Regions from separate parts of the Megasphaera vaginalis (ex Srinivasan et al. 2021) genome, predicted to be linked through region 1. Evidence: riboswitches for the same ligand, from Rfam matches in the RefSeq annotation. Region 1 holds a riboswitch; each other region holds the start of a gene.
The links. Region 1 has a riboswitch for FMN ahead of HMPREF1250_RS01950 (FGGY-family carbohydrate kinase). Riboswitches for the same ligand answer to the same signal wherever they lie in the genome.

Region 1 (6,342 bases):
GTCGCCAACATATCGGCCTTGATCTGATTCCAAAGCGCGTCACGGCTGCCGCCTTCCGTGACCGTAAGCTGCGACAAGTCGATGCCGGCGTTGCGGTAACGTTCGGTAATTTCCAGATAATTGTAGCCGATCCCTTCGAGGACACACCGCCACATGGCGCCTTGATCGGAATCGAGCGTCAAACCGGAAAAGACGCCGCGCACATCCGGGTAATCGCCGTTGCCGCCGGTCAAATAGGGGATAAAAAACGCGCCGTCGCAGCCGGCGGGATGACGGCGTGCCAATTCGTCGAGCGTACCGTAATACTCATCGCTCTGCTTTCGACAAACGCTGTCCTTGAACCAGCGAAGCGCCAGACCGCCGGTCCGGACGAAGCCCCAATAGAAATACGTGTTTTCCAGCGTTCCGGAATTGAAGATCAGTCCGCTGCCGGGAACGGAAAGAGCGGGAATGATGCCGTCTGTCGACACGCAGAACATGGCGCACGTGCCGGCTACGTCAACGCCGCGCCCGGCTTCGAGAATACCGCTGCCCATCATGGATTCCATCGTATCGCCGGCGCCGGCGCAGATGGGAATGCCGGCGGGAAAGCCCGTTTCTTCGGCATCCTTTTCGCACAAAGAGCCGATAATATCCCACGGTTTTACAATGCGCGGCAAATAGGCCGCGTCAATGCCGAGAATTTCCAACTGCCGCGGCGACCATTCCTTTTGCATTACATGATAGCCCAATCCCCAGCCCGAAAGCGTGCCCCAGTCGATAAAGGCGTCGTTCCCGCCGAGTCCGGCGAGGTGCAGCAGAACATACGGGCAATTATGAACGAATTTAACGCCTTTGGCGGCAAAAGCCGGCACATGTTTCAGAAACCAGCGCGCAAACATGGCCGGAAACATGACGCTCGGTTCGGCATTGCCCGTCTCTTCAGCCCAGATCCGCAGTCCCTGCGCCTTTAGCCGTTCGACATCATCTGCCGTACGGCTGTCAAGATAATTGACATACGGCGTAACGGGATTTCCGGCGGCGTCAATGCCGGCGATGCCGCAAATGATCCCGTCGCCCATGATGGCCCGTACCGACTTGACGGATAAATGCTTCTGCCGCATCTGATAACTGCACGAACGCATGCACTGCTTGATCAGCCGATAGTACTCGTCAATATCCATCTCCACCCAGCCGGGCTGCGGATAAGACAGCGTCGTCTTCGCCGTGTCCATGGCTACGCAATTCATCTGCCCGTCATAGACGGCAACTTTCACGCTTTGCGTGCCGGCATCAAAACCGAGATAATAATTTTTCTCCATCATTGCCTCCTTACGCCTTCGGCACAAAGAAAAAAAGACCGGAAAAACCAGTCTTTGCATGGGAAACAAGGCAAGGCAAACAGGCCCTGCAGCCGTCTTTTCCCATCCAGACTGTAACTGTCGGTATCGAAATTGCATCGATTCAACTCTTTTCAGAGCTTGCGGACTGTACCGCCGGTCAGGAATATGAAGGAAGCCCCTTCTCACCTTGCCCCAAAGACGATTTTATATTCGATTTGTTTTCTTCCCTTCATGATACAGGGAGAGCTAAAAAAATGCAAGAAGGATTTACTTGACACGATGGAAAAAAAAGCTGCTCAATTTGGAAACGAGCGTATCCGTCGACGCCTCACAAGCAGGAAAACGCTGCAAGCCGCTTTTTTGCTCGATACAAGACAGAAAAGCATCCATCGACTGCGCAATATCGAGGAGCGTCTCGCCCGTCAGCGCATCCAGCCAAGCGCCGTTATGCAGATCGTATCGCTCCAGGATCGCCCACAGATGCGCAAACTCCTGATCCTTACCGGCGTCGGGAAACACTTGCAGCAGGACGATTCGCGATTTTTCCGCCAACGGCTTGTCAATGAAAGCCTGCACGTCTACTTGTTCGGCAAAGTGCGGCAGCCAGCGGTGCAGCACCGTTTCATAAAAGGCGAAGAGAGACAAAGAAGCAACACGTTCATAACGGCGTGCTGCCTTCTCTGCATGGAATCGGTTCTTCTCTCTTCGTTTTGCCGCCAAGCGCGCGAAGGCCTGATAATCGGCCCAAAGCTCGCCTGTCAGCGAAGCCTTCATGATCGCCGCCTCGCCGTTATCGAATACGGTGATATCAATTTTAGACTTCATCAGCGCGGACCTGCTTATAATTGACTCGTGCAATGCGGACAGCGTGTCGCGTCATCGGCTACGGGCTGTTTGCAATAAGGGCAGAGACGCGGTTCCGGAGCATCTTCTTCTTCTTTCTTCGAGAGTCGGTTGATCTGGGAAATAACCACGAAAATCGCAAAGGCGATAATTAAAAATTCAACGACCGTATTGATGAATAACCCGTAAGCGATGACGGGAACGCCTTGTGCCTGCGCTTCCGCCAGCGTTTCGACATGTTTGCTGCCGAGAGAAATGAATAAGTTCGAAAAATCGACGCCGCCGAGAATCAGCCCCAAAGGCGGCATGATGATATTGGCAATCAGCGAAGCGACGATCTTGCCGAATGCCGCGCCGATGACGACGCCGACAGCCATGTCGATAACATTGCCGCGCAAAACAAACGCTTTGAATTCTTCCATAAGTTGTTTCATAAGTACCTCCTGTTGTTCAGCAAAATCAACTACGTGTATATACTATCGCCTGTCAGAGACAAGACGGAATTGTAAGCCCCAGGATCAGTTTCAGACGATCTTTGCCTCTTTCTCCGCCAACCTGTCGAGGATCTTGCCGTAACCGCCGCTGCCGTACATCAGGCAGCGTTTGATGCGGCTGATCGTCGCCGTACTGGCGCCGGTCTTCTTGACGATATCTTCATAAATTTCTCCGCCTTTCAACATGCGGGCCACTTCCAGTCGCGCCGAAATGGCTTTCATTTCCTGAATCGTGCAGATATCTTCAAAAAATTCGTAGCACTCCTCCAAATCCCGCAATTCGAGAATCGCTTCAAAAAGCTGGTCATGGAGATGATCTTTCAACCGTTCGTTACTGCTCATGGCGCATCACTGTTCCTCTTCATCAAATTAAAGTTTTTTTACATTATAAGACAAATCTCAGAGATTGTCGACAAAAAACAGCTATCCATACAAAAACATTACATGGCAAAAAGATCATACTGTTCATCTTCCGCCATATCGCCGAGGCAGCCGTATTCCGTCATCGTTTCGATCAGCGACTGCGAGACCTTGCCGCGCAGCTTCAGATCGGCCTTGGACGTGAACGGCGCTTCCCGGCGGGCCGTGACAATCTGTTCGGCGACATTTTCTCCCAACCCGTCTATTGCCGTAAACGGCGGCAATATTTTACCGTCGCAAATCGTAAATTTCGTCGCCGCCGATTTGCTGATATCGACGTTCAAAAAGGCGTAGCCGCGCAGACTCATTTCAACGGCAAGTTCCAACGCCGAATAGAGATCCTGATCAATCTTGGACGCGTCCTTCCCCTGCTGGGCAATGGTCTTCATCTTATGGCGCTGCGTTTCCAGGCCGCCGGTCATAACCGGCAAATTGAACGCCTTGGCGCGAATCGTGAAATACGCCGCGTAATACGCTAAGGGATAGTTGATCTTGTACCAGGCGATACGGAAGGCCATCATGACGTAAGCGACGGCATGGGCGCGGGGAAACAGATAGCCGATCTTCTGACACGACTCGATGAACCACTGCGGTATGCCGCCGGCTTTCAGTTCGCCTTCGTAGTCCGTATTCTTTTTGCCCAGCTTATCGAGTTTATCGATGCCCTTCCCTTTTCGGACATTTTCCATGACTTTGAAACTCGTCTTCGGCTTGATGCCGTGCTCGATCAGATAGTTCATGATATCGTCGCGCGTCGATACGGCTTCTTTCAATTCCACCGTTTTCGAGCGGATCAAATCCTGCGCGTTGTTCAACCAGACGTCGGTGCCGTGGGAAAAACCGGAGATTCGCACCAGGCCTGAAAAGGTCTGCGGTTTCGTGTCAACCAGCATTTGCCGTACGAAGGGCGTGCCGAATTCGGGAATGCCGAAGCTGCCGACTTCGGAACCCAACTCTTCCGGCGTCAGGCCCAGGGCCTTCGTCGAACTGAAAAGACTCATCGTCGCCGGATCATCAAAGGGAATCGTCGTCGCGTCGACTCCCGTCAGATCCTCGAGCATGCGGATAACGGTCGGATCATCGTGTCCGAGAATATCCAGCTTGACCAGACGTCCTTCGATGGAATGATAATCGAAATGCGTCGTAATGATGCCGCTGTCCTTTTTGTTGGCCGGATATTGAACCGGCGTAAAATGATGTATATCCATATCGCGCGGAATAACCATGACGCCGCCGGGATGCTGCCCCGTCGTATTCTTGATGCCCGTGCAGCCGTTGACCAGGCTGTTGACATAGGCCTCATTGACCTTGATGCCGCGCGCCTCAGCCCACTTCATGACATAGCCGTAAGCCGTCTTATCCTTAATGGCGCCAATCGTGCCGGCGCGGAAAACATTGTCCTTGCCGAACAGTTCTTCCGTATACTTATGCGCTTTCGGATGATATTCACCGGAGAAATTCAAATCGATATCGGGAACCTTGTCGCCGTCAAACCCGAGGAAAATGGCGAAAGGAATATTGTGGCCGTCTTTGTGCAGCGCTTCGCCGCAGACCGGGCACGCTTTATCAGGCAGGTCGAAACCGCCGCCGACGGACCCGTCGGTAAAAAATTCGCTGTACCGGCAATGGGGGCAAACATAGTGCGGCGGCAGCGGATTGACTTCCGTAATATCCGACATCGTCGCCACGAAAGAAGACCCGACGGATCCCCGCGAACCGACGAGATAGCCGTCGTCATTGGAATGCTTGACCAGCTTGTGGGCGATATAGTACAAAACGCCGAACCCGTGCCCCAAAATGGAGGTGAACTCTTCCGTCAGGCGATCGGCGACGATCTGCGGCAGCGGCTCACCGTAAATCTGATGGGCTTTGGCATAGCACATCGTCTTCAACGCTTCCGAAGATCCCGTAATTTGCGGAAAATACAACGTTTCCTTCGGCACCGGCTTGACATCGTCGATCATCTCGTTGATCCGGTTCGGATTCGTAATGACGACCTCCCGCGCCCGTTCCGCGCCCAAATAGGAAAATTCCGCCAACATTTCGTCTGTCGTCCGCAAGTACAGATCGGGCTGAAACTGCGCGTCCTTGAAGCCCTTGCCGGTCATCATGATCTCCCTGTAAATCTTATCTTCCGGGTTCAGGAAGTGAGCGTCGCACGTCGCGACCGTCAGCTTGCCGAGATCGTCGCCGAGACGAATAATGGTCCGGTTAATGTCGCGCAGCTCTTCATCGGTATCGACGAAGCCTTCACGAATCAGGAACTGGTTGTTCGTCAGCGGCTGGATCTCGAGATAATCATAATAGGCGGCGATCCGTTTCAGTTCCTCGTAGGGCAGCTTCTTCTGCACCAGTGAGCGAACCAGCTCACCGGCCTCACAGGCCGAACCGAAGATCAATCCTTCGCGGTATTCGTTGAGGACGGCCCGCGGAAGGCGCGGCCGGCCGCGATAGATGTATTTCAAGTGCGATATGCTTACCAATTTGTACAGATTGCGAATACCGATCTGGTTCTTCGCCAAAATGATGATATGGTAGGATTCATCAATTTTTTCATCAAAAAGATATCCTTCCATACCGTAAATGACCTTGACACCGTTCGTCTTGTCCCGTGAGATCTCCTGCAGCAGCGGAAAAGACTGCACGACGCCGTGATCGGTAACGGCAACAGCCGGATGACCCCATTTCTTTACGGTCTTGATCAGCTGCTTGACCGTAATCAGGGCATCCATGTCGCTCATGACCGTATGCAGGTGCAGCTCGACGCGCGGCGTCGGATTCTTGTCCTCCCGTTCCACGGCGCCGCCTTCGGCAGGCATGATGTCTTCCACATTGAGGACGTAATCGCTTTGATACGTATCATATTGGACATTGCCTCTGACCCGGACCTGAGAGCCCTTGCGGAAACGCTGCTGCAACAGCTCCATCTCCTCTGCCGTCAGACTCCCTTTACGGCGAAATTTACCGCCGCTGCCGACGTCAAGGAACTTTTTCGCCGAAATACCGTTCGTCTTATCGGCCATCTGGAAGGTCAATAAAATCCGCTTCGATTTCAATTCGCGAAACTCGACTTTAACGACCTGTCCTTCAAAGATGACGTTGTTCTGTTCCTCGCCGAGGACGTCGTTGATCTTCTGCACGGCGCCGTGGAAAGCTTTTCCCAACCAGACATTGCTCTCCGCCGGACTTGCGGCGCCGGTTTTCTTCTTTTTGCCGCCGTCGGAATGCTGCGCGGCGCGGCAGACTTTTTGATATTCTTCGTC
Region 2 (6,342 bases), on a different contig from region 1:
CCGGTGCCGCCAATCAACATGTTCAAATTGTCGTTGATGATGAGAACGGCTCGCGCGTCGTCTACGACCGCAACCAGTCCGGCGGTGACAGTATTACAAAAAATGTCAGCGGTACGGGGAAAACCCATGTAAAGGTATATGTCAATAATGTTTTAGTACAAGAACAGAATCTCTAGGAGGAACATGACCACAGGACGTGTCATCAAAAATTATAACGGCTATTATTACGTTCGCTGCGGCGGTGGGTTGACCGAATGCCGCCGCCGCGGCAGGATGAAGGCGAAGGTCGTCGTCGGCGATATTGTTGAAATCACGGAACTGGGGAACGGAAAGGGCGTAGTGGAAGCCGTTTTGCCGCGGCGGAACGCTTTGCGCCGTCCGGCTGTCGCCAATATCGATCAGATGGTGATCATTATGGCGGCCCGGTCGCCGGATCCGAATCGATTTTTGGTCGACAAGATGCTTATGACCTGTGAATATGACCATATTCACCCGAAACTCTGTTTCAACAAGTGTGATCTGGATCGGCAGCAGGCGGAACGATATGCCGCTTTTTACCGAAAATGCGGCTATGAAGTCTATCTGGCTTCCGCTCATTCCGGTGAAGGCCTTGCGGCTTTGCGCGCCATACTGCCGCGGCAGATGACGGCCTTTGCCGGGCCGTCCGGTGTCGGCAAATCGAGTCTCCTGGCGCGTTTGCTCGGCCGCAGTGACCTGTCCGTCGGCGCGGTCAGTGAAAAAATCGGGCGCGGTCGTCATACGACACGTCATTCGGAGATTATGGAATTGTCGCCGGACACTTTTGTCGTCGATACGCCCGGCTTCAGCGCCCTCGATTTCGAACATCTGGCGGAAACGGAAGTGATCGGACTTTTTCCCGATCTGGCCGCCTATGCGGGGCAGTGCCGTTTTTCGTCGTGCCGCCATCTGACGGAGCCGGATTGTTCCGTCAAGGCCGCCTTAGCGGACGGGTTGATTCAGCCGGAGCGCTATGAAACATACTGTAAGATCATGACTTCTCTCAAAGAAAGGAAATGACGGTAATGATATACATCGGACCTTCTGTTTTATCTGCCGACTTCTCACGCTTGGCCGAAGAGATCAAGGACGTGGAAGCCAAAGGGGCGGACTATATTCATCTCGATCTGATGGATGGCCATTTCGTTCCCAATCTGACCTTCGGCGTGCCGGTTATCGCCAAGTTGCGGAATTGTACGACACTGCCGCTCGACGCTCATCTCATGGTGGAGCATCCGGAAACGTACGTTGACGGTTTGGCCAAGGTTGGCGTGACGTACGTAACTGTTCATCAGGAGGCCTGTCCTCATCTGGATCGTCTTTTGCAGCAGATTCACGAAGCCGGCATGAAAGCCGGCGCGGCCCTGAACCCGGCGACGCCGGTAGCAACCTTGCAGTGCGTGGCGCCGCTTCTCGACATGATCCTGATCATGAGCGTCAATCCCGGATTCGGCGGTCAGCGGTTCATTCCGTACACCCTCGCCAAGATCAAGGAGGCCGGAGATCTTCTGGCGGCAGTCGGCAATAAAACGGCTGTTATTGAAGTCGACGGCGGCGTTAATGCGGATACGGCCGCTGCCGTAAAAGCCGCCGGCGCGACCTTCCTCGTTGCAGGCAGCGCCGTTTTCGGCGCCGCAGACAGGCGGGCCGCCATTGCTGCGCTGCGGTAATACTTGTCATGCGTATGCCTTTATGATATAATTCTTCTGTAAATACTATACGTATCATATAGTCTTTGGGGCAAGGTGCGAAAGCGACGCTTTCAATTCCTGACCGGCGGTCATAGTCCGCTAACCTCCTTCGGAGGTTGAACCGATGCGATTTCGGTACCGACAGTACAGTCTGGATGGAAAAAGACGGCAGGCTTGTTTTTGTTGTGCTTAAAAGGCTATTGGAACAGCTCCCAATAGCCTTTTTTTATATGATACCGAAAGGAAGGAACGTGTTGGAACCGATAGAATACATGAGAGAAGCACTGGCTCTGGCAAGGCTCGGACTCGGCTACACGACGCCCAATCCGGCTGTCGGCTGTGTTCTCGTCAAGGACGGCAGGATCGTCGGAAAGGGGTACCATCATCAGGCCGGCACGCCGCATGCTGAGGTTTGGGCTCTGCGTGAAGCAGGTGAAGCCGCCAATGGTGCAACTGCTTACGTGACCTTGGAACCGTGTTCCCATTACGGCAGGACGCTGCCGTGCGCCAAGACGCTGGCCGAACACGGCATTGCCAAGGTATACATGGCCATGCTGGATCCCAATCCTCTTGTAGCCGGTAAAGGGGCCGCCATTCTGCGGCAGGCCGGCATTCCCGTAGAGATCGGCCTGTTATCGGGAGAAGCGGCGCAGCTGAACGAAGTTTTCATCAAGAACATGCTTGTCGAAAAGCCTTTTATCGCCGTGAAGCTGGCGCAGAGTCTCGACGGTTGCACGGCGTCACGGACGGGGCGGTCGCAGTGGATTACGAATGACTGGGCGCGGTCGCACGGGCATTATCTCCGCTCGACTTACGACGCGATCCTCGTCGGCATTCACACGGTGGAAACCGACAATCCTCTGTTGACGAGCCGCATCAGGCGGGACGATCACGACGCGCCGCATCAGCCGATCCGTGTCGTTCTCGATACAAAGGGGCGAATCCCCCTGAAGTCGTTAGTCGTTACCGACAAGACGACGACGACGATCGTCGTGACGACTTTCTTATGTCCCGTCGAAAAGATGCGGGCTTTGAAGCGGGCAGGTGTCAAAATTCTGCTGGCGCCGCTTCACGACGGAAAATGCGTCGATTTGCCGGCGGCCTTGAACTTGTTGTATCGGGAAGAAGGCATTAGGAGCATTCTCGTAGAGGGCGGCAGTACTATTCACGGCAGTTTCTTCGATCATAAACTGGTCGACAAGGTGTATGCCTTTATCGGCAATAAAGTAATCGGCGGTGCGAAGGCGACGACAGCGGTCGGCGGCATGGGTGTCGACAGCCTTGACGAATGTATGACGCTTACGTATGAAAATGCCGAGATTCATGACGGGAATATCCTGATTACGGCGTATAACGCGGAACGGGAGGGAACGTATGTTCACTGGAATCATTGAGGAATTGGGAACTGTCGGCGCCATGGACCGCAAGGCCGATTCCATTCGGCTGACTGTTGAAGCGAAGAAGGTGCTGGAAGGAACGCAGATCGGCGACAGCATTGCCGTCAACGGCGTCTGCCTGACAGTTACGACGATGACGGCGTCTTCTTTTACTGCCGACGTCATGCACGAAACGATGCGCCGTTCGTCGCTGCGCGACATCCGCAGCGGTTCGCAGGTGAATCTGGAACGGGCCTTGCAGCTCGGCAGTCGTTTGGGCGGACATATCGTCAGCGGCCATATCGACAGTATGGGCCGCATACAGCGAATCGCTACGGACGGCATTGCCCGCGTGCTGACGATCGCCATTGAAAAGGAACTGTCACCCTTCATTGTCGAGAAAGGTTCCATTGCTATCGACGGTATCAGCCTGACCGTTGCCGCTGTTTCCGCCGAGGCGTTTACCGTTTCCGTCATTCCCCACACCATGGCGAATACGACATTGCTCACGAAAAAAGTCGGCGCCGTCGTCAATCTGGAAACGGACATGATCGGCAAATACGTCCATAATTTTACAGCGGACTATACGGCGCGGGGTAAGGGCAAGCTGTCGCTGCAGTCACTGCTGGAAAATGGTTTTTAAGAGTTAACTCTCTGACAATACATACATAAACGATAAAGATAGGAGCGTGTACACTATGGCACACATCAAAGAAGGTAATTTACTCGGTCAAGGCTTAAAGATGGGCATTGTCGTCGCCCGTTTCAACGAATTCATCGGCAGCCGTCTTCTCGGCGGCGCTTATGACGCTTTTCACCGTCACGGCGTGAACGATGACGATATTACGACGGCATGGGTTCCCGGCTCGTTCGAGATCCCCCTGGTAGCGCAGAAAATGGCCGAATCAGGCAAGTATGACGCCGTCATCTGCCTCGGCGCCGTCATTCGCGGTGCCACGAGCCACTATGACCTCGTTTGCAATGAAGCAGCCAAGGGCATTGCCCAAGCGTCTCTAAAGACGGGCGTCCCCGTTCTCTTCGGCGTGATTACGACGGAAAATATCGAACAAGCCGTAGAACGGGCCGGCACAAAGGCGGGAAACAAGGGCTTCGACGTAGCCACGGCAGCCATTGAAATGGCAAATTTATTGAAAGAAATTTAAGATACGATCATGCAATAACGCTCCGGCTCAGAACAATTGGGTCGGAGCGTTATTGCATAATTATACGTATTTTGATTATACTATGAAAACTGAATGAAAAGAAATCGGAAATGAACTTCCTGTAACGGCTTAACGTACAGAACGGCGTGAAAACGCCGGCCTTTCTTTACTGTATTTTTACTCTACATTGTAAGAAGAAATGTGCTATACTTTATAAATCAATAAACAAATGAATTCGAAGCCTTTTACAAATGCTCTTCGGTTTTGGTCTTTTCATGTGGTATCATACGTGTTAAAATTAAATAAATTTATGTATTAATATAAGAATTTATTCTATCTCTGATTATTGATCAGTTTATTGTTTTTAAGGATAAGAGGACAATGAGAAAATATTTACTGCCGTTCTTTTTATTATCTTTGGATATATTATCCATTTTATTTGTTGCTTTTTTTTCCCTTTATTTGCGCTTTGACAACGTTTTAGATAATCCCTACTCGTTAATTGTTGTCCACCTTTTACCGGCAATCGTGGTAGCTTACGTGTTGCCACTGCTGATATTTCGGCTGTATACGCGTATGTGGCGTTACTTGGGCCTTCATGAGATAAAAGATATTATTTTAGCATCTTCGCTGGGGGTAGCTTTTTTTTGGTGTATCGTTTCTGCATTTGGATATATTCTGCCTCGCTCTTATTTTTTGATTTCTTTTATTCTTATTGTTGGGGTTATTTGTTTTGAACGAGTTATACTTCACTATATTATTCTCCATGAAGTGAGGCACATGTTGGCCGCTAGCAGCATCGCCCATATTCCTGTTTTAATCATAGGAGCAGGGGATGCAGGGAATATGTTAGCCAGAGAACTTGCGTACTATCATAGCGGCAACAGAGAGGTAAGCGGATTTATTGACGATGATCCGAATAAACAGGGCATGTTTATTCAGGGGAAAAAAGTATTGGGAACAAGGAGTGATATTTCCCGTATTGTAAATGAAAATAATATACGGGAAATAATTATTGCTATGCCTTCTGCAAAGACAAAGACAATTCGAGAAATAACCGATGTTTGTGTTCGTGAAAAGCAATGTAAGTTGACAATTTTGCCGGGAATATACCAGTTTCTGAATGGCGATATTTCTGTTTCCAATTTGCGCCCTGTATCAGTAGAAGATTTGTTGGAGAGAGAACCGGTTCAATTGGATTTTAAGAAAATTGCTGCATATTTAGAGAACAAACGTGTGCTTGTTACCGGTGCAGGCGGTTCCATTGGCTCCGAAATTTGTCGTCAAATTATGCGTATGAATCCGCAATAACTCATTTTAGCAGGACATGGAGAAAACAGTATTTATCTTATTTATCAAGAGTTGTCCAAATTATATGGCAAGAATAGACTGATACCGGCTATTATCAGTATTCGTGATAAAGAAGAATTAAGACGCTTGTTTGAAGAACATCGTCCGCAAGTTGTTTTTCATGCTGCGGCACATAAACATGTACCTCTTATGGAACGACAGCCTCGGGCGGCTATTTCTAACAACGTTTACGGCACAAGAAACGTGGCGGTAGTTGCCGGAGAGTATGGCGTGGAAAAATTTGTTATGATCTCAACCGATAAGGCGGTAAACCCGACGAGTGTTATGGGGGCAACGAAGCAGGTTGCAGAAAAAGTTATTCGTGTTATGAACGGACATTATAAAACAGAATATGTAACAGTTCGTTTTGGTAATGTCCTTGGTAGCCGCGGCAGTGTTGTACCTTTGTTTAAAAAGCAAATCGCAGCGGGCGGACCAGTTACCGTAACACATCCTGAAATGACTCGGTATTTTATGACGATACCGGAGGCGAGTCAGTTGGTGTTGGAAGCAGGCGCTATCGGTAAGGGAGGGGGGGTGTTTTTATTGGATATGGGTGAACCTGTTAAGATCATGGATTTGGCGAAAAATATGATTCGTTTGTCCGGTTATGAAGAGGGCAAAGATATAGAAATCAAGATTACGGGACTGCGCCCTGGAGAAAAGTTATATGAAGAGTTGTTGACAAAAGAAGAAGGAGTGGAAAAAACTCAATATGAAAAAATTTACGAAGCTCCTTTGGAA
Region 3 (6,342 bases), on a different contig from region 1:
CGTTGAATGTGAGATCACCGGTACGGACGGGACTGTTTATATGACAGAGGGGTTCAAAAAAGATTTTTCGGACTTGGATAGGGATTTTAATTTAGAACAATAAGGTAATAAAGAAAAAAGATAGAAATTAATATTTTTTTAATTATTTTTTATATTTACTTTTCCTTTATAATATCTTAATATAATAAGTAGTGTGGAAACAAAAAATTATAGAGGATGGTAGGTAAGATGGATCATATTGATGAAAGTATTTTAGGCATTTTAAAGAAGAACGGTAAAGCGTCCGCTACGGAAATCAGCAAAGTAGTCGGCCTTTCCATTCCTGCTGTTGCCGAACGTATTCGTAAGATGGAGCACAACTCGATTATCGAGGGATATGGCGCTAAGATCAGCCGGCGTAAGACAGGCTACAATGTGACGGCGTTTATTATGGTGAATGTTGAACGGAACGGTAATGACGACGAATTTCGTTCTAAAATACTGTCGTTTCCGCAGGTACTGGAGTGCCATCACATTGTCGGCGCTTTTGATTATTTATTGAAGGTGCTGGTTAAAACGCCTGATGAGTTGGAGCAGTTTTTGATGGCGCAATTGAACGAGATACCGATGGTTACGTCATCACAGACATTTATGTGCCTTTCTACAGTGAAAGAAGAATGGAACGTGTAAACACAAAAAAGACCGCTGCTGCGGTCTTTTTTGTGTGTTTATGCTTCTGCAAGTACTTTTCCGTCCAGAGAAACCGTTACGATTTGGAAGGGGATATTCTTGCCGCTTTGCCGTAATGCCTGTGCTGCCGCCTGCGCAATGCCGCTGCAACAAGGGACTTCCATACGAACGACAGTCAGCGAACGAATCGCGTTTGCCCTGATAATTTCCGTTAACTTTTCTTTGTAATCGACGGTATCCAATTTCGGACAACCTATCAGTGTGACTTTGCCGCAGATAAAGTCATGGTGGAAGGACGCGTAAGCATATGTTGTACAATCGGCGGCAACGAGCAGATTGGCGTTATGGAAATGCGGCGCATTTGTAGGCACGAGACGCAGTTGAACCGGCCATTGTCGCAACTGAGACGGCTGCGGGCCGTCTTCTTTTTTGCCAGCGTTTTTATTGGCGAGAGAAGGAGGCAGGGCTCGCGGCTGACTGCCTGCACAGGATGTCAACTTTCCGGCATTTACGGCCGCTTCGTCATAAGCTGCCGCTTCGCGGACTTCAACGGTAATGGCGTTTGTCGGACAGTGGGGCAGACAATTTCCGAGGCCGTCACAGTAATCATCTCGCAGCAGACGGGCCTTTCCGTTCACTATTGCGATGGCGTTTTCATGGCAGGCAACGGCGCAACGGCCGCAACCGGTGCATAACACTTCGTCAATGTGAATAATCTTGCGCTTCATAGACGATCCTCCTTAGCGATTTTTCATAGACAGGACTTTTGTTTCTGCGTCCAGTATAGTACAATAAAAACAGCATGTATGTTGTTTTTGCAACGGGGGGATCATATGGAGACGTATACTGCCATTATTAAGGAATCCGTTTTGTTTAATCATATGGATGCGGCCGATGTCGGGCCGTTTTTGGAATCCATGGGCGCCAGAAAACGGAAATTCAGCAAAGGAAGCTTCGTTTTTTATGCCGGCGACGATATCAAGACGATCGGCTTTGTCGTTAAAGGCATTGTGCATATTGTACAGGAAGATTATTGGGGCAATCGCAATATTTTAGCGCGTATACAGGCGGGAAATCTCTTCGGCGAGGCTTTTGCCGCATTACCTGATGCGCAATCGGAAGTGGACGTTATCGTCACGGAAGACGCGGAAATCATCTTTGTCGACGTGACCAAAATATTGCATGGCGGTGTCGTGCTGACACCGCAGCAGGGACAATTTGTGAGCAATTTATTGGCGCTGATGGCGCAGAAAAATCTGATTTTGACTCGCAAAATACGCTATATATCACAGCGCTCGACGCGTCAGAAGCTGATGGCCTATCTGTCTGACGAGGCTCGCAGCAGACGATCGGCTACGTTCCGTATCGATTTTAACCGGCAGCAGTTGGCAGATTTTTTATCCGTAGATCGCAGTGCCATGTCGTCCGAGTTGAGTCGTATGAAAGCGGAAGGGCTGATTGATTACAAAAAAGAAAAATTTACGTTAAAAGAAATATAGCTGCCGAAAAGGCAGCTATATTTCTTTTATTTTAAGTGAGGAAGAATGTGCCCCATTTTGTTTTTCTTTGTTTCCAAATAAAATTCATCGAACTCCTGCGGCCGCATTTCGATCGGAACACGTTCGGTGATTTCAACGCCGAATCCTTCCAGTCCGTATACTTTTAACGGATTATTGGTCAGAAGGCGAATTTCTTTTGCTCCCAAATCCTGCAGAATTTGCGCGCCGATCCAATATTCACGCAGATCCGGAGCGAAGCCCAACTTTTCGTTGGCTTCTACCGTATCATAACCTTGTTCTTGCAGCATGTAGGCCTTCAGTTTGTTAATCAAGCCGATACCGCGCCCTTCCTGACGCATGTACAGGAGAATGCCGCGGCCTTCTTTATCTATCTGGTGCATGGCGGCCGCTAACTGTTCACCGCAGTCACAGCGCTGCGAACCGAAGACATCGCCTGTCAGACATTCGGAGTGAACGCGGCAGAGCAAGTCTTTTCCGTCGCCGATCTCGCCTTTGACCATGGCCACGTGATGTTCGCCGGTCAAATCGTTGACGTAGCCGAAAATACGGAATTTTCCGAATTTTGTCGGCATTTTTGCTTCCGCTTCGCGACTGACATGTTTGTCGTGACGGCGGCAGTAGTTCTGAAGATCATGGATGGTAATGAATTTCAACTTATATTCGTCGGCCAATTTCCACAGATCCGGGGTCTGCATCATCGTACCGTTGTCGGCCATGATCTCGCAGCAAATACCGACCTGTTTCAGACCTGCCAGCCGCATCAAATCGACGGTCGCTTCCGTATGGCCGCTGCGGGCCAAAACGCCGCCTTTTTTGGCGATGAGAGGGAACATGTGTCCGGGACGTCGAAAATCTTCCGGGCGAGCCGTTTCGTCGGCACATTTGCGAACTGTCAACGCCCGCTCGACGGCGGAAATACCTGTTGTCGTATCTTTGTGATCAATCGAAACGGTGAATGCCGTTTCGTGATTATCCGTGTTTTCGCCGACCATGGGGTACAGGCCGAGACGATGGGCGTATTCCTGGCTGACAGGCATGCAGATCAGCCCTTTGCCATAGGTGGCGACAAAATTCATTATTTCTGTCGTGCAGAATTGACCGGCGCAAATCAAATCGCCTTCGTTTTCACGATCCGGATCATCTGTGACGATGATCAAATGACCGGCCTGCAATTCGGCAATCGCTTCTTCTACGGTGTTGTATTGATGCTTTTCCAATGATAAAACCTCCTGACATTATAAGAGCCCTGTCGGCTGCAAGAGCCGTCAGGGCCGTTTGATGAGTTCATGGGTCGCGCAAAAAACACGACTCATATCTTCTTTCATCCAGACTATACTGTCGGTTTTGGAATTGCACCAAATCAACGCCTGTACAACGTTCGCGGACTATACCGCCGATCGGGAATTACACCCTGCCCTGAAGATATTTTGGAGTACTTGTTTATTATACAGATAAACCGATCGTTTTGCAATACTGTCATCAAGGTGGAATTTGCTCAACAGACCGTGTTTTCTTGACGCGCCGGGGGAAAAGAGCGCGCCCCTCTTTATCTTCGAAGATAATCGCGGTATACTTATAAGACAGGTTTCCTTTATCCGCAGAGAGGGGCTGGCAATGTGGCAGAGCGCAGGCGGCGCAGCAATCGTAGAAAAAAAACGGGACAGAGAAAATATAAACTGCTGATCGTCGTTATTTTGATTTTCGGCGGCATTCTTTTGACCAGCAGGATGTATCAGATCTGGGTAATTCATCAGGACATGAAGCGGACCGTAGAGGAACGTGAAGCGTTGGAGCAAGAAAATCAGGCGTTGCAGACAGCGCACGATAAATTGCTTGATCCGGAAGAAATTGCCAATAAGGCGCGGCAACAATTCGGGCTGGCAAAGCCGGGAGAAATTCCGTATCGGCGGTAATGATGCGAAAATTTATGATTGGGAATTGAATTTTTTTATTATTGTAGGTATAATGTGCTTGATATATACTAACTACGTATTTTTAAGGAGGATCATGTAGCAGCATGTCAATCGAAGTAGGGAGTGTGCTGGAAGGCATTGTAACGGGCATTACCAAGTTTGGTGCATTTATTGAATTATCTGACAAAAAGGTCGGCTTGGTTCATATTTCCGAAGTTGCCAATGAGTATGTCAAGGATGTCCATGATTTTTTGAAGGTTCAGGATAAGGTAAATGTCAAAGTCTTATCTGTTGACGAAAAAGGAAAAATCGGGTTATCCATCAAACAGACCCAGGCGGCGCCGGCTAAAAAAGAATTTTATCCGAAAAAAGAAATCCGCCAGCATCGCAGTTTTGATCAGAATCGCCGTTCTGCAGCTCCGGCATCATTTGAAGATCGACTCAGTAAGTTTTTGAAAGACAGCGACGAACGTCTGATGGATCTGAAGCGGAATACGGAATCAAAACGCGGCGGCAGAGGAGCCAGACGCTCCGATTGATAGACGGCTTGAGGGAATCATATGGTGAAGAGGAGTATTCCTGCGGGAATGCTCTTTTTGTTTTATGACATCTCGGATAGAGGCGGAGAGATTATGACTGAATACAAGAATTATGCTGTTATCGATATTGGCTCCAATTCTTTGAGGCTGATGAAAGGGCTTCTCGATCGATCGGGGCAATGGCAGTTTTCTCCTAAAGAGTTGGTGACAACGCGGCTTGGCAAGGATGTAGGCAAAACCGGGCGCTTGTGGGCCCCCGGGCGAGAGGCGTCGCTTGACGTGTTGGAACGATGGGCGCATCAGCTGTCGGGGATTCCTGTTTGCGCTGTTGCTACGAGCGCTGTTCGGGAAGCCAAAGACGGGCAGGCTTTTTTGGCTGAAATCCGCTGTCGTTTCGGCTGGAATTGCCGCACCGTTTCCGGTCGTGAAGAAGGAAGTCTCAGCTTCTGCGGCGCCACTGCCGCCGTGCCTCCGGAAAGATTGGTGACCGTGCTCGATATTGGCGGCGGCAGCAGTGAAATGACTGTCGGTAAAAATGGCGCCATGCTTACGACGCACAGCTATCCTCTCGGTGCCGTGCGTTTGACAGAAGGTGTGCTCACAACCGCCGCCGAGATAGCAGCCGTTGAACTTCGGTGCAACGCGGCGTGGCTGCCGTTGCCGGTAAAAACGCAGTACCTGATTGGCGTCGGCGGCACGTTGACGACGCTGGCAGCCATGGATTTGGGCCTTGCCTGCTATGATCCGAAACGCATTGAAGGATACAGCGTTTCGCTGGAACGGCTCAATTTCCAGATTTCCCGGCTGACGGCAATGGCGCCTGAAGAGCGGAAACATGTCGCCGGACTGCAGCCGGAGCGGAGCGAAATCATTGTGACCGGTCTCATTATCGCGCGTTCTTTCATGAAATATTACGGCTTTACAGTTCTTTCCGTCAGTGAAAAGGACCTGTTGGAAGGCGTTTTTTACAAAGAAGCTTTTTACGATGCGGCGCGGATGGTTTTTTGACGGAGGTGCCTATGGATTTCGTTCGTAAAGTGGCAGCATATTGCCGTGACAGCGGCTTGTTGCACCGAGACGAATGTATCGTTATTGCCTGTTCCGGCGGGTCCGACTCGTTGGCGCTGCTCGATGTTTTCAGCCGGCTGCGGCAGGAATGGCGGTTGCGGCTGGTTGTCTGCTATGTTCACCATGGTATTCGGGCCGCAGCCGATCGGGAAGCAGCCGTCGTTGAGCGAGCAGCAATGGAGCGGGAATGCGCTTTTTATTGTCATCGCGTTCGTGTACCGCAGCTGGCTGCGGCAACCCGTGAATCAATTGAGACGGCAGGCCGAAAAGTGCGCTACCGTCTGTTGCGGCAGACGGCGGCCGCTGTCGGTGCGGCGGCTATCGCCGTCGCGCATCACCGTGATGATCAGGCCGAAACGGTACTGCACCATTTTTTGCGCGGCAGCGGCACCGCAGGTCTCTGCGGCATGAGAGCGAGAAATCGGGACATTATCAGGCCCTTTTTAGGCGTAACGCGTCGTGAGATTGAAGCCTACGTTGCGGCGAGAAAGCTTCCGGTACAGATTGACGAGACCAACTTTCAGCGATTCTACTTGCGAAATCGATTGCGTCTCGATTTACTGCCGCTGCTGCGGCAGTACAATCCGGCTGTTACGGAAGACTTGAATCGACTGGCGGCGGTCATGCAGGGAG

Region 2: another riboswitch for FMN. It lies ahead of ribD (bifunctional diaminohydroxyphosphoribosylaminopyrimidine deaminase/5-amino-6-(5-phosphoribosylamino)uracil reductase RibD); the one in region 1 lies ahead of HMPREF1250_RS01950 (FGGY-family carbohydrate kinase).
Region 3: another riboswitch for FMN. It lies ahead of HMPREF1250_RS10665 (bifunctional 3,4-dihydroxy-2-butanone-4-phosphate synthase/GTP cyclohydrolase II); the one in region 1 lies ahead of HMPREF1250_RS01950 (FGGY-family carbohydrate kinase).

Annotation. Positions count from the first base shown of each region.
Region 1 is NZ_AWXA01000007.1:150,689-157,030, reverse strand. Features, by position in the region: gene HMPREF1250_RS01950 (FGGY-family carbohydrate kinase) at 1-1,304, opposite strand, end outside; FMN riboswitch at 1,392-1,526, opposite strand; gene HMPREF1250_RS01945 (hypothetical protein) at 1,590-2,147, opposite strand; gene mscL (large conductance mechanosensitive channel protein MscL) at 2,162-2,599, opposite strand; gene HMPREF1250_RS01935 (YerC/YecD family TrpR-related protein) at 2,690-3,001, opposite strand; gene HMPREF1250_RS01930 (PolC-type DNA polymerase III) at 3,100-6,342, opposite strand, start outside.
Region 2 is NZ_AWXA01000025.1:44,751-51,092, forward strand. Features, by position in the region: gene pknB (Stk1 family PASTA domain-containing Ser/Thr kinase) at 1-176, shown strand, start outside; gene rsgA (ribosome small subunit-dependent GTPase A) at 184-1,038, shown strand; gene rpe (ribulose-phosphate 3-epimerase) at 1,044-1,688, shown strand; FMN riboswitch at 1,746-1,880, shown strand; gene ribD (bifunctional diaminohydroxyphosphoribosylaminopyrimidine deaminase/5-amino-6-(5-phosphoribosylamino)uracil reductase RibD) at 1,961-3,103, shown strand; gene HMPREF1250_RS04635 (riboflavin synthase) at 3,084-3,728, shown strand; gene ribE (6,7-dimethyl-8-ribityllumazine synthase) at 3,784-4,248, shown strand; partial or broken gene HMPREF1250_RS04645 (polysaccharide biosynthesis protein) at 4,825-6,342, shown strand, end outside.
Region 3 is NZ_AWXA01000062.1:113,900-120,241, forward strand. Features, by position in the region: gene HMPREF1250_RS10645 (FAD:protein FMN transferase) at 1-103, shown strand, start outside; gene HMPREF1250_RS10650 (Lrp/AsnC family transcriptional regulator) at 229-669, shown strand; gene HMPREF1250_RS10655 (ATP-binding protein) at 708-1,397, opposite strand; gene HMPREF1250_RS10660 (Crp/Fnr family transcriptional regulator) at 1,503-2,168, shown strand; gene HMPREF1250_RS10665 (bifunctional 3,4-dihydroxy-2-butanone-4-phosphate synthase/GTP cyclohydrolase II) at 2,195-3,406, opposite strand; FMN riboswitch at 3,499-3,617, opposite strand; gene HMPREF1250_RS10670 (FtsB family cell division protein) at 3,806-4,102, shown strand; gene HMPREF1250_RS10675 (S1 domain-containing RNA-binding protein) at 4,207-4,641, shown strand; gene HMPREF1250_RS10680 (phosphatase) at 4,735-5,649, shown strand; gene tilS (tRNA lysidine(34) synthetase TilS) at 5,661-6,342, shown strand, end outside.